2 regions of the Streptococcus sp. SI1 genome follow, and region 1 is predicted to be linked to the other one. Evidence: predicted binding sites of a transcription regulator. Region 1 holds the regulator's gene; the other holds the start of a gene.
What was found. Region 1 encodes Rex, which represses fermentation and respiration genes when NADH is low (regulators of the CRP and FNR family bind a similar motif). Its sites were predicted from a motif close to TTGTGAANTANTTCACAA; they were not measured.
Positions count from the first base shown of each region.

Region 2: a site for Rex is predicted at 3,240-3,257, ahead of PCY10_RS05550 (class II fructose-bisphosphate aldolase). Genes of this name have one in related genera too.

Region 1 is NZ_JAQFJE010000001.1:244,450-250,383, forward strand. It holds gene pstB (phosphate ABC transporter ATP-binding protein PstB) at 1-162, shown strand, start outside; gene pstB (phosphate ABC transporter ATP-binding protein PstB) at 202-960, shown strand; gene phoU (phosphate signaling complex protein PhoU) at 1,041-1,694, shown strand; gene radC (DNA repair protein RadC) at 1,780-2,460, shown strand; partial or broken gene PCY10_RS09660 (gamma-glutamyl-gamma-aminobutyrate hydrolase family protein) at 2,457-3,093, opposite strand; gene PCY10_RS01265 (redox-sensing transcriptional repressor Rex) at 3,112-3,756, opposite strand; gene PCY10_RS01270 (DUF1831 domain-containing protein) at 3,937-4,284, opposite strand; gene PCY10_RS01275 (cysteine desulfurase family protein) at 4,289-5,404, opposite strand; gene PCY10_RS01280 (ribose-phosphate diphosphokinase) at 5,414-5,934, opposite strand, start outside.
Region 2 is NZ_JAQFJE010000003.1:266,847-272,780, forward strand. It holds gene PCY10_RS05525 (Asp23/Gls24 family envelope stress response protein) at 1-261, opposite strand, end outside; gene rpmB (50S ribosomal protein L28) at 436-624, opposite strand; gene PCY10_RS05535 (hypothetical protein) at 759-1,421, opposite strand; partial or broken gene PCY10_RS05540 (LytTR family DNA-binding domain-containing protein) at 1,427-1,874, opposite strand; tRNA gene PCY10_RS05545 (tRNA-Thr) at 2,091-2,163, opposite strand; gene PCY10_RS05550 (class II fructose-bisphosphate aldolase) at 2,313-3,194, opposite strand; tRNA gene PCY10_RS05555 (tRNA-Leu) at 3,378-3,463, opposite strand; gene PCY10_RS05560 (effector binding domain-containing protein) at 3,607-4,017, opposite strand; partial or broken gene PCY10_RS05565 (gamma-glutamyl-gamma-aminobutyrate hydrolase family protein) at 4,068-4,634, opposite strand; tRNA gene PCY10_RS05570 (tRNA-Leu) at 4,646-4,731, opposite strand; gene PCY10_RS05575 (peptide ABC transporter substrate-binding protein) at 4,923-5,934, opposite strand, start outside.

The DNA.
Region 1 (5,934 bases):
ATTATCATAGTAACTCACAGTATGCAGCAGGCGGCACGTGCTAGTGACTATACTGGTTTCTTCTATCTTGGTGATTTAATTGAATATGATGAAACTGCCAAGATTTTCCAAAATGCTAAGTTGCAGTCTACCAATGATTATGTTTCTGGCCATTTTGGATAAGAAACTGTGTGAATTTAGAATTTATTAAAGGATTATCAGATGACAGAACCTATTTTACAAATTAAGGACTTGTCGGTTTATTATAACCAAAAGAAAGCCCTCAATAGTGTATCATTAGATGTATTGCCTCATGAGATTACAGCTTTGATTGGTCCTTCTGGATCGGGAAAGTCAACTCTTTTAAAAGCAATCAATCGGATGGGAGATTTGAATCCAGAGGTTACAACGACAGGTACTGTAATTTACAATGGACACAATATTTATAGTCCGAGGACAGATACGGTAGAGCTTCGAAAAGAAATTGGAATGGTTTTTCAACAGCCCAATCCATTTCCAATGACGATTTATGAAAATGTTGTTTATGGTTTGCGAATCAATGGTGTTAGAGACAAAGAGGTGTTAGACGAAGTTGTTGAATCTTCACTCAAGAGTGCATCTATTTGGGATGAGGTGAAAGATCGCTTATATGATTCAGCCATTGGTTTGTCAGGTGGTCAGCAGCAACGTGTCTGTGTGGCGCGTGTTTTGGCAACGAGTCCAAAAATTATTCTTTTAGATGAGCCGACATCAGCACTTGATCCCATTTCAGCAGGAAAAATTGAAGAAACACTTCATGGCTTGAAAGATAAATATACGATGTTACTGGTGACGCGTTCGATGCAGCAAGCTAGCCGTATTTCAGACAAGACAGCGTTCTTCCTGAGTGGAGATTTAATTGAATTTAATACTACAAAAGAAATGTTTCTCAGTCCAATTCATAAAGAAACAGAAGATTACATTACAGGAAAATTTGGCTAGAAAGATGGATGCTACTTTTTGTTAGTTCAGCCAATCACGAGGAATATTAATCCTCTTTATATCTGACGAAAGGAAATTTTATGCTTAGAGTACAATTTGAAGAAGATTTAGCAAAACTCCATAACCAATTCTATGCGATGGGAAATGAAGTGTTATCACAGATTAACCGTACAGTTCGTGCATTTGTGACCCACGATCGTGAATTGGCAAAAGAGGTTATTGAAAAAGATGCAGAAGTAAATGAATATGAAGTAAAGTTGGAGAAAAAGTCTTTAGAAATCATTGCTTTGCAGCAGCCTGTTTCACAAGATTTACGAACTGTTATTACAGTTTTGAAGGCAAGTAGTGATGTGGAAAGAATGGGAGATCATGCCGTTTCCATTGCACAAGCAACGATTCGCATGAAAGGAGAAGTTCGTATTCAATCTGTCGAAGAAGAAATCAGCAAGATGGGACGTGACGTCAAAAATTTTGTGGAAGCAGCACTTGAACTTTACCTTAATGGTGACGTGGATAAGGCTTATGAAGTTGCAGCAATGGATGAGAAAATTAATCAGTATTTTGATGATATTCGAGATCTAGCAACGCAAGAAATTAAGGCTAATCCTGATTTGATCGTTACGGGTCGTGATTACTTCCAAGTAATTTCGTTTTTAGAACGTATTGGCGATTATGCCAAAAATATTTGTGAATGGGTTGTTTATTTTGAAACAGGCAAAATTGTTGAAATGTAAAAGTTAAAATAAAAAATTTGAGATGCTTTCTCAAATTTTTTATTTTAGTCTTCTTTTTCCGAATAAGGATATGAGGAGGTTTTTTATGTATAGTATTTCATTTCAGGAAGATTCTTTATTGCCAAGAGAACGTTTGGTAGCAGAAGGTGCAGAACAATTGAGTAATCAAGAATTATTATCTATTCTTCTCCGAACAGGTAATAAAAAAGAAACTGTTTTTCAAGTTTCCCAACGAATTTTATCAACTATTTCTAGTTTAAATGAGTTACGTAATATGACGCTACAAGAACTACAATCAATCTCTGGAATTGGTCGTATCAAAGCTATTGAGTTGCAAGCTATGGTTGAATTAGGGCAACGAATCAGCAAGGCAAAATTGATTATGCAAGAGCAGATTTTAAGTAGCCAAAAATTAGCGAAAAAAATGCAACAGGAATTAGGACATAAAAAACAGGAACATCTTGTTGCTTTATATCTAGACACTCAAAATAAAATAATTCATCAACAGACTATTTTTATCGGCAGTGTGTCACGCAGTATAGCAGAACCACGTGAAATTTTGCACTATGCTGTGAAACATATGGCGACATCTATTATATTAGTACATAATCATCCCTCAGGAGCGGTACTACCTAGCAAAAACGACGATGAAGTCACCAAACATGTAAGAGAAGCATGTGAGCTAATGGGCTTCATCTTACTGGATCATCTCATCGTCGCTGAGAAAGATTATTATAGTTATCGAGAAGAAACAGAATTGATTTAAAGTTTATTACCAACATAGTCAAAAAGAAGCCGATCTTTAAGACGTGTTTCAAATAAATATTCGAGATACCACTGAACTCCTAGATAAGCGATTTTATCAGTTGTTGCAATAGCTTCAATAGCGTTGTCTTTTGAATCCCGTGTTATGACTTCAATCTTCTTTGCTGAATCTTTGATACTTTTCTAAAATAGAGCCGGATTTAGTGACCAATTTTGGATAGTATACTCAGCAGAAGTGTCTTGCTAGTAATGTTCAATATCTTGATAAAGAGTTCTCCCATTGTGACTTGAAATAATTGTGCATCACGACAAACAGTAAAAATTGGTTTATCCTGCTGGATAGCTTCATGAATTAGGGTTAATTCAAATACATCATGTTCTAAGTGCTATCATCCCTATCAATCGTTTTTCTTCGCCATAAAATTGCGGAGCTACATTTTGCCCATCCGTTAGAATAAGTTTATCAATCATCTGGATGTAGTGGGTGTGCCATATCTGCATCCCAAATTGGTAAAATAACAAGGCTTCCACCAATTTATTTAATATCCTCTACAAATCCTTTTGCAGTATAACTCATCATTGCAAAAGGATTTGGTCTTTCATTTTCTGTAGCTCCGATAATGGGTTTCTTCATGAGTAGTGGTACGCTTTTTTAATGTTCTTTTTTCATAAAGTAGAGTAATGTCTGTAGCTCACTGGTCAAATCAACATATTGAACGACAACATCTTTTGGAACAGTTAAGTGGACAGGTGAAAAACTGAGAATACCTTTTATACCAGCTTCCACAAGAGTAGTTGCAACTTCTTGAGCTTTTGTGCTTGGAACTGTTAAAATAGCTGTTTGTACATTTACGTTTCTTAGTTTATTGTTGATTTGTGAAATACCATAAATAGGAATCCCGTCATTTGTAGTGGTTCCAACTTCAGGATGCTCGTCAATGTCAAATGCCATGACAATCTTCATTTTATTACGTTCATGGAAGCGGTAGTGGAGTAAGGCATGTCCCATATTACCGATACCAACCAACATCACATTGGTAATCGAATGATCATGAAGTAAATCAGCAAAAAAATTCATGAGCTTTTTTACATCATAACCATATCCACGACGCCCCAATTCCCCGAAGTAAGAAAAATCTCGACGGACAGTTGCTGAATCAATTCCGATAGCATCTGCGATTTGCTTTGAATTTGCCTTTTCGATTTTTTCAGAATTAAATCGTTTAAAAATCCGATAATAAAGAGAGAGTCTTTTAGCAGTTGCACGTGGAATAACTGTACTTTTTTCAGATTTCACAAAACCACATCCTTTCAATGACTATTTTATAGAAAGTTTGTGAAAAAATCAACTTATTTGATAAAAATAGAAAAATAGTAGGATAAAATGCAGAAAATTTTTGATTCTGCATTTTATCCTACTCTTACTTTATTACTTCGCTGCTAGTTTAAAAATAAGATTTTAAACTAGGTCATTTTCCTATTGATCTTTCTTGATGAAAATGCCACGTTCTACCAAACTATTCATTAGGAAATAAAATTTTTCCTGAATAATATGATTAGCCTCTGATTTAAAAATATTGACCAAACGAAGTCCTGATTTGTCTGTAATATTGATTTTTACACCCGAAAGCTCTTTATTGATAATGATTTTTAATAGGAAACCATCACCACTATTGGGAACATTTTCTAATAAGCGTGACAATTCATAATTTCCAACTTTTGTTTCAGCGAAAGTGTTATCACGCAAAGTAAATTTTTTTACGTTTTCTCCAAGAGAGTAGCTGTATGGGCAATCTTTTAAGTGAATAGTGGTCTCAAAAGCCATCTATTTATCCTCCTAAAATTTCTTTTAATATTGTGGTAAATTGGTGAACTTCTTCTGAAGTATTTTGTTCTGAAAAGCTAATGCGGATAGATTCCTTTAAACGATTTGAATCACTACCATAAAAAGCTTCAAGAACGTGACTTGGTTCAACTGTACCTGCTGTACAAGCAGATCCGGTTGAAATAGAAATTCCTGCCAAGTCTAAACGCATTAGTAATAAGTCATTAGCCTGTGTAGGAAAGCCAAGATTTACAACATAGGGAAATGTATGAGAAATATTGTTGATATAATAGTCTGTCTCATCCAACTCCGTGAGCAGTTGTGTTTTTAAACTGTCAACATGGTGAATATTTGCTTGATAAGAACTGAGATTTTCTTTTAAAGCTGCAATCATTCCAGCGATAGCTGCTAAATTTTCAGTGCCTGCACGTCTTTTATCTTCTTGATCTCCACCATGTAAAAATTTATCAAATTTCATCTGATTGGCATATAAGAAACCAATGCCTTTAGGACCATGAAATTTATGAGCTGATGCACTCATAAAATCAATTCCTAGTTTTTCAGGATACACAGGTAATTTGCCCATAATTTGTACTGCATCCACATGATAAGCGGTAGGATGATGTTTCAAAACTTCAGCAATTTCTTTGATTGGAAGCAGGTAGCCAGTTTCATTGTTGGCATACATAGTGGAGACAAGTATAGTATCCTCTCTAAGAGCTTCTTTTATCTGCTGAGCTGTGATTTCTCCATTTTGGGGTTGGATATAAGTCGCTTCAAAGCCAAACTTATCTACCAGATATTCAATAGTTGCAAGCACAGAATGATGTTCGATAGCAGTGGTGATAATGTGCTTTCCTTGATCTTGATGGGCTAAGGCATACCCCTTTATGGCTGTATTGTTACTTTCTGTCCCACCTGATGTAAAGATGATATGTTGACTTTTAGTATGAAGTAGATCAGCAAGTTCTTGTCGTTCTTTGCGAAGAATTTTGTTAGCAGCTCTGCCGTGGTTATGGATACTAGATGGATTACCAAAGGTATTTTCCATAACCTGTGTCATAGCAGTCATAGCAGCCTTTGACATGGGTGTTGTTGCTGCATTATCGAAATAAATCAAGATTTCTCCTTATTTCTTTTTATTATAGGCAAATAGAGGACTAACGGGTTTTCTTTTATGGATACGAACGATTGCGTCTCCAATTAGCTCGCTTGCAGTAATGTATTGAACATTTTTCGGAGTTTTTTCTTTCGTTGCAACTGAGTCAGTAACCAGGATTTCTTTGATGGGAGAGTTGTCTAACTTTTCAGCGGCTCCCTCAACAAATAAACCATGACTAGAAACTGCATAAATCTCTGTTGCACCTTCGCGTTCAACAATTTTGGAAGCTTCAGCAAATGTACGACCAGTATTTAAAATATCATCAATAAGGATAGCTTTTTTTCCAGCTACATCTCCGATAATATAGCCTTCGTTACGGTGGGTATCGTCTTGAGCGTAGTCGATAATCGCAATCGGAGCATCTAAATGCTCTGCTAAACTTCTAGCACGTTTAACACCAGAATTTTTGGGACTAACCACAACAACATCTTCACCAGACAAGCCCTTTTCACAGTAATGTTTGGCGAAGAGAGGGACAGTGTAAAGGT
Region 2 (5,934 bases), on a different contig from region 1:
AGACACTTCACTTATCTTAGTACCATAGCTCAAAACTGTATACACATCAACAGCAATGCTTCCTTCTTCCGTTGTTTTTACTACAACACCTTTTGCATAATTTTCCTTTCCTAATAAAGCTTGGAAATTATCTTTAATGGCATTTTTACTGGCCATTCCGACTACACCAAAAATTTCAGTTGCCGCTCCGCCAACAATTGTTGCAATAACATCATCTGTCAGCTCAATTTGACCATCTTTTGTATTGATTTTTACAGTCATAATTTCTACCTCAAAAGTATTTTATAGTTTATTTTACCATATTTTACGCGGACTGTACAAGAGAGAGTAGATATTTAAAAGGATTCAGTCAACTTTTATCGAAAAAGAGATATTCATAACCTGCTATTTCAGACAAAAGAAAATGAACCTCTCAAAGGCTCATCCTTTCGTTAATTAAACACGTTCAACTTTGCCAGATTTAAGGGCGCGTGCTGAAGCCCAAACTTTCTTAGGTTTACCATCAACTAAGATTGTCACCTTTTGAAGATTTGGTTTCACAGTACGTTTTGTTTGGTTCATTGCGTGAGAGCGGTTGTTTCCTGATACAGTTTTACGACCTGTAAAGTAACATACTTTTGCCATTTATACTTGTCCTCCTGATTAGTTTCACGGGCTTTATACCACATACCGTAAAATTTTATCACAATTTTTAAGATTTTGCAAGACTATTTTCCTTATATTTCAAAATTCAAGTAGATCAATAACTTTCTTAAATTTTAAACATAAATAATTCCTAAGCGACCAAAAGATACATCTCCTTTTACATAAAGAGTCTTATCTTTCTCATTGATATTACGAGGATTCGTCACTGTGCCAAAAGCGTTATCCACATCTAACTCTACATGCCAATTACTTGGTACATATAATGTAGCATTTCCAAAAGATACATCAATATCAAAAGTTGCAGAGTTTCCTTTAATGGTAGCATTGTCAAAATAAACCGTAGCATTCCCAAAAGCACAATCTAGTGTTTCATAAGTAAAATCATCCGAATTGATATAGCGTGTACCACTCCCAAAATTGATGTCTCCATTTATGACACGACGAGCATTTTGACCATGATAAATACCCCAAATTCGTTTTGGTTTGAAAATCAACCCAATTCCAATAGAAGCCAGAATACCTGCTAAGAAAATTGTTCCAGATGAAATTGGCAAAAAGTGATAACTACTATTTGCAACGATTAGGGAAATAATGGCTAAAATAACCCCGCCAGATAAATTTCCTCTCCAAAAATTTTCAAGTGCAAAGTAAGCAAAAACCAGCACAACAAGCAGTGGCCAAAAATTGAAGCGAATAGATGGAATACCAAAATTCCCTTGCAACAGTATCCAACCAGCCAGTACTAAAAGCCCTACTCCAAATAATGTTTTTCTCATAATATTTACCTCATTTCACCTAATTTTTCTTTTAAGAATTGAAAATAATGCCTAGATACATGTACTTGCTTATGGGTATCATAGAAACGAATACTGCTCGTTCCTGAAAAAAGACTTTTCTAATGAATAGATTGCTTTAATATTTGTAATCGTTGATTTAGAAATACGACAGAAATATCGCGGCAGGCATTCTTCCAACTCATACAATTTTAGTTTGACTTCATAAGCATTATTCCGAGCATGCGCAAAAATTTTATTTCCATCCGTTTCAAAGAAAAGGATATCTGCTAAATCAACATAATATTCGCTCGTATCTTTGTAAAAAAGAATGGACGGTTTGGCAACTTCTTCCAAGGAACGCTGAATACGCTCTATCTGCTCATCAAAGCGAGGCGCCTTAATGACAATTTCTGCTTCTTCCAAATTAGAATCTAGTTCTACTCGAATTTTCATAAACGCTCCTCTCACTTTTCTTTATTCATTATACCAATTGTCATATGAAATTCAAGCGATTTTCAGTAAGTGGTTCATTTGGACAGGTAAGTGGTTACGAGATCTGAATAAGCTACTTATGTTTCATAAATTGACTAGATTCTATTGCTTTTTACACAACCACATTTTATAGACAATAAACAAAAAGACCTTCAATATGATGAAGACCTTCAATAGTGCCGATTATAGGGCTTGAACCTACGACCTACGCGTTACGAGTGCGTTGCTCTACCAACTGAGCTAAATCGGCGATTGCTACCTCCTTATTCTACCATGTTGACTTGTTTTGTCAAGCAAAAATTTTACAACTTCTTAATTCAACTCAGACAAGGCCTACTTTTATCCCAAAGATATAGAAAAAAATCCCGCCGTAGCGAGATTTTTTGTTCTATAACCTAATTAAGCTTTACCTTCTGAACCGAATACGTCGATACGTTCTTCAACAGCTTCTGTAATTGCTTCGAAACCTGATTTCAAGAATTTACGTGGGTCAAAGAGTTTCTTCTTATCGTATTCTGCTTCGTTTGCTTCGTATTCAGCAGCAAATTTACGAGTAGCTTTAGCAAAAGCAATTTGACACTCAGTATTTACGTTGACTTTTGCCACACCCAATTTGATAGCTGCTTGGATTTGATCATCTGGAATACCTGAGCCACCATGCAATACGATTGGGAAGCCTGGAACAGCTTCTGTCAATTTTTGCAAGTGATCAAGGTGAAGACCTTTCCAGTTAGCTGGATATGGTCCATGAATGTTACCAATACCTGCTGCAAGGAAGTCAATTCCAGTTTCAACCATTGCTTTTGCATCTTCAATTGGAGCCAATTCACCGTCACCGATGATACCGTCTTCTTCACCACCGATAGTACCGACTTCAGCTTCCACTGATACTCCATTTGCATGCGCAAATTCAACCACTCTACGAGCTTTTTCAAGGTTTTCTTCAACTGGAAGATGAGAACCATCAAACATAACTGAAGTGTAACCAACTTTGATACATTCAAGCGCATCTTCATAATGACCATGGTCAAGGTGAATAGCAACTGGTACAGTAATTCCCATTGATTCTACAAGGCTTTCAATGAGGAGTTTACATACTTTATAACCACCCATATATTTAGCAGCACCCATAGAAGTTTGGATAAGTACTGGAGCTTTTTTAGCTTCTGCTGCACGCAAGATAGCTTGAGTCCACTCAAGGTTGTTTGTATTAAATCCACCAACTGCATAACCATTGTCACGAGCTGCTTGGACAAATTTTTCTGCTGAAACGATTGCCATTAGTATTAGGCCTCCTATTTATTTTTATGGGTTTCCCCACTTACATTGTTTATTTTATCACTTTTCAGAAAAAAATACCAGTGTTTCCTAATTTTTTAAGCGTTTTCTCTTATAAAACAAAATTTCCTGCCTCACAGTTCAAAATGATAAAACAAAAAAACTGACCGAAGCCAGCTTATCTCATGCGGAGAGAGGGACTTGAACCCTCACGACCTAAAGCGGTCACAGGATCCTTAGTCCTGCGCGTCTGCCAATTCCGCCATCCCCGCGATTGAGTACTTTACTAGTATAACAGGACAGCTAAGGCTTGTCAAGAAAATTTTGACTTTATTTCAAAAAATCAACTTTCTACTCAAGCAGCAAGACTGGGAAATCTAAGCGAAAATAAAACTAAGACAGGAACACAGAAAACTCAGTGCTTCTGAGTCGCAACAAAGACAGCCACAGTTTGGTCAGGATCGTATTTTTCAAAGTCAATAGTGTAGTCCCGATGAAGCTCACCTGTTTCTTCTGCCTGCCAAATCCTCTGCCAAGCATGAAGAACCGCTTGAGAATCCTCCTTATCCGCTTCAAACACTTGATAGGTCTGCTCAGAGGTATCAAAATCATAGAGTTCCCCATCTGTCAAACGGCAGATGGAGAGACTGTAGTCTCCTTTGTAATCACTAGCATAATCATGATAGACAGCATAGACTGGTTCCCCTTGGGCAAAAGCTTCTTTCACAGCCCCCTCTTGTTCCTGCCAGAGAGCTTGGATTTTTTCTATACAATGCTCGTCTTGAAAATTATTAGTACGAATACTAGCTAAAATGTTTAGAAACATCTTCTTCCCTCCTTTTGTTTTTCATTATAACATTTCTCTAAAAAAATCGCTTATCCTAGAAAAAGCAAGTCTATCTCTCCTGGCTCTTCCACTGCTGTGACAAAGGCCGTATAAAGACCTTCAGGTCGGTTCGGGCAGCTGGAAAGATCTGGGTGATACTGACAGGCCACAAAGAATTTGTTTTCTGGGATTTCCACTATTTCGACCAAGCGATTGTCTGGTAAAACTCCAGAAAATACAAATCCGGCTGCCTCAAACTGCTCGCGGAAAGCATTGTTAAACTCATAGCGATGGCGATGACGACGTTGCACGATTTCTTGATAGTCATAATCTGCCGCTACTTTAGAATTGCGCTTAAGTTTAGAAGGATAGAGCCCCAGTCTCAGCGTTCCACCCAAGTCTTCGACATCAATCTGATCACGCATGAGGTCAATGATTGGATACGATGTGTCTGGATTAAGCTCCGCTGAGCTGGCATCTGCCAGGCCTAGGACGTGATGGGCGAATTCGACACAGGTTAACTGCATACCCAAGCAAATGCCCAACATAGGCACATCCTGCTCACGCGCATAGAGGATTGCCTGAATTTTACCCTCAGTTCCTCTCTGACCAAAACCAGCTTATCTCATGCGGAGAGAGGGACTTGAACCATCACGACCTAAAGCGGTCACAGGATCCTTAGTCCTGCGCGTCTGCCAATTCCACCATCCCCGCGATTGAATACTTTACTAATATAACAGGACAGCTAAGGCTTGTCAAGAAAATTTTTGAAAAAAGTGAAGCATCCAATCAACAATCCTAAATGTTTATGTTAGGTAACATTATTAAAAAGAACTTGAATGATAGTCCATTTCGTACAAAAAGAAATTTCTATGAAACTTAGTAGCCATAGAAATTTCTTGTACTTATTTTACATGATTTTCATAGTTATCTTGTGCTTTTTTATTAGAAGCTTCTTTTTCTTTCAGCCATTTCTTTTTAGCACTTTCGTATTCTTTGGTCGTCACAATTTTATCTTGCAACTTAACATATTTAAAGTAGTTGCTTGAACCACCCTTAATTCCTACTAGAGAATATGAACGGCTAAACGGAACTGTCTTTGTCACAGATGGTGTTCCTCCAAGAGAAAGATTTGGCATTGTCAACCCACTATCAATTAACCACGCCTGCGCTTCAGCATATTTCTCATAACGCTTCGTCTCATTGGTTTCAGCATTTGCTTCCTCAAGCATTGTAGTATAGGTATCCAAACCAACAGTTTTTATCTTATCGTTCTCTTGACCAGGTTCCAAGCCAAAGTTCTTCAAACTACCACCATTTTTTGTATTCAAGGTATCTAGATAAGTTGATGGATCTTGATAGTCCCCTGACCATCCGCCATTGTATAAATCATAATCTTTTTGAGCAGCAGTATTAGCAAAGTAGCCAATGTTGTTCAGTTCATCTGAACTCATTTGTTGAATATCAATGACAACATTCTCTTTTCCTAAAACAGACTCAACGGATTGTTTCATAGAACTTTCCCATTGAACGCCAATTTTACTTGTCTGATCAGCCGGTACATCCAAATGAATTGGGAACTGAACTCCTTTAGCTTGCAACTCTGCTTTTGCTTGTGCAAATTTTGCTTTTGCCTTTGCTGGATTGTAGTAAGCATCCTGTGCATCAGCCAAATTCATATCAGACCATTCTGAACCGTACTTCACCAATTTGGAAGATACGAGATCCCCAAATGTTTTATCACCAATTGAAATAAACGTTGGTGGAACAAGTGTATTCCGCAATACTTTTGTCGCTCCATCTTTCCCATTGCTTTGCGCACCATAAGACATTCGATTGTAGGCGAAATTGATTGCTTGACGAAATGCTTTATTGAGTACTGCTTCCTGTGTTGCAGTTTTTTGAGCATCTGTTTTC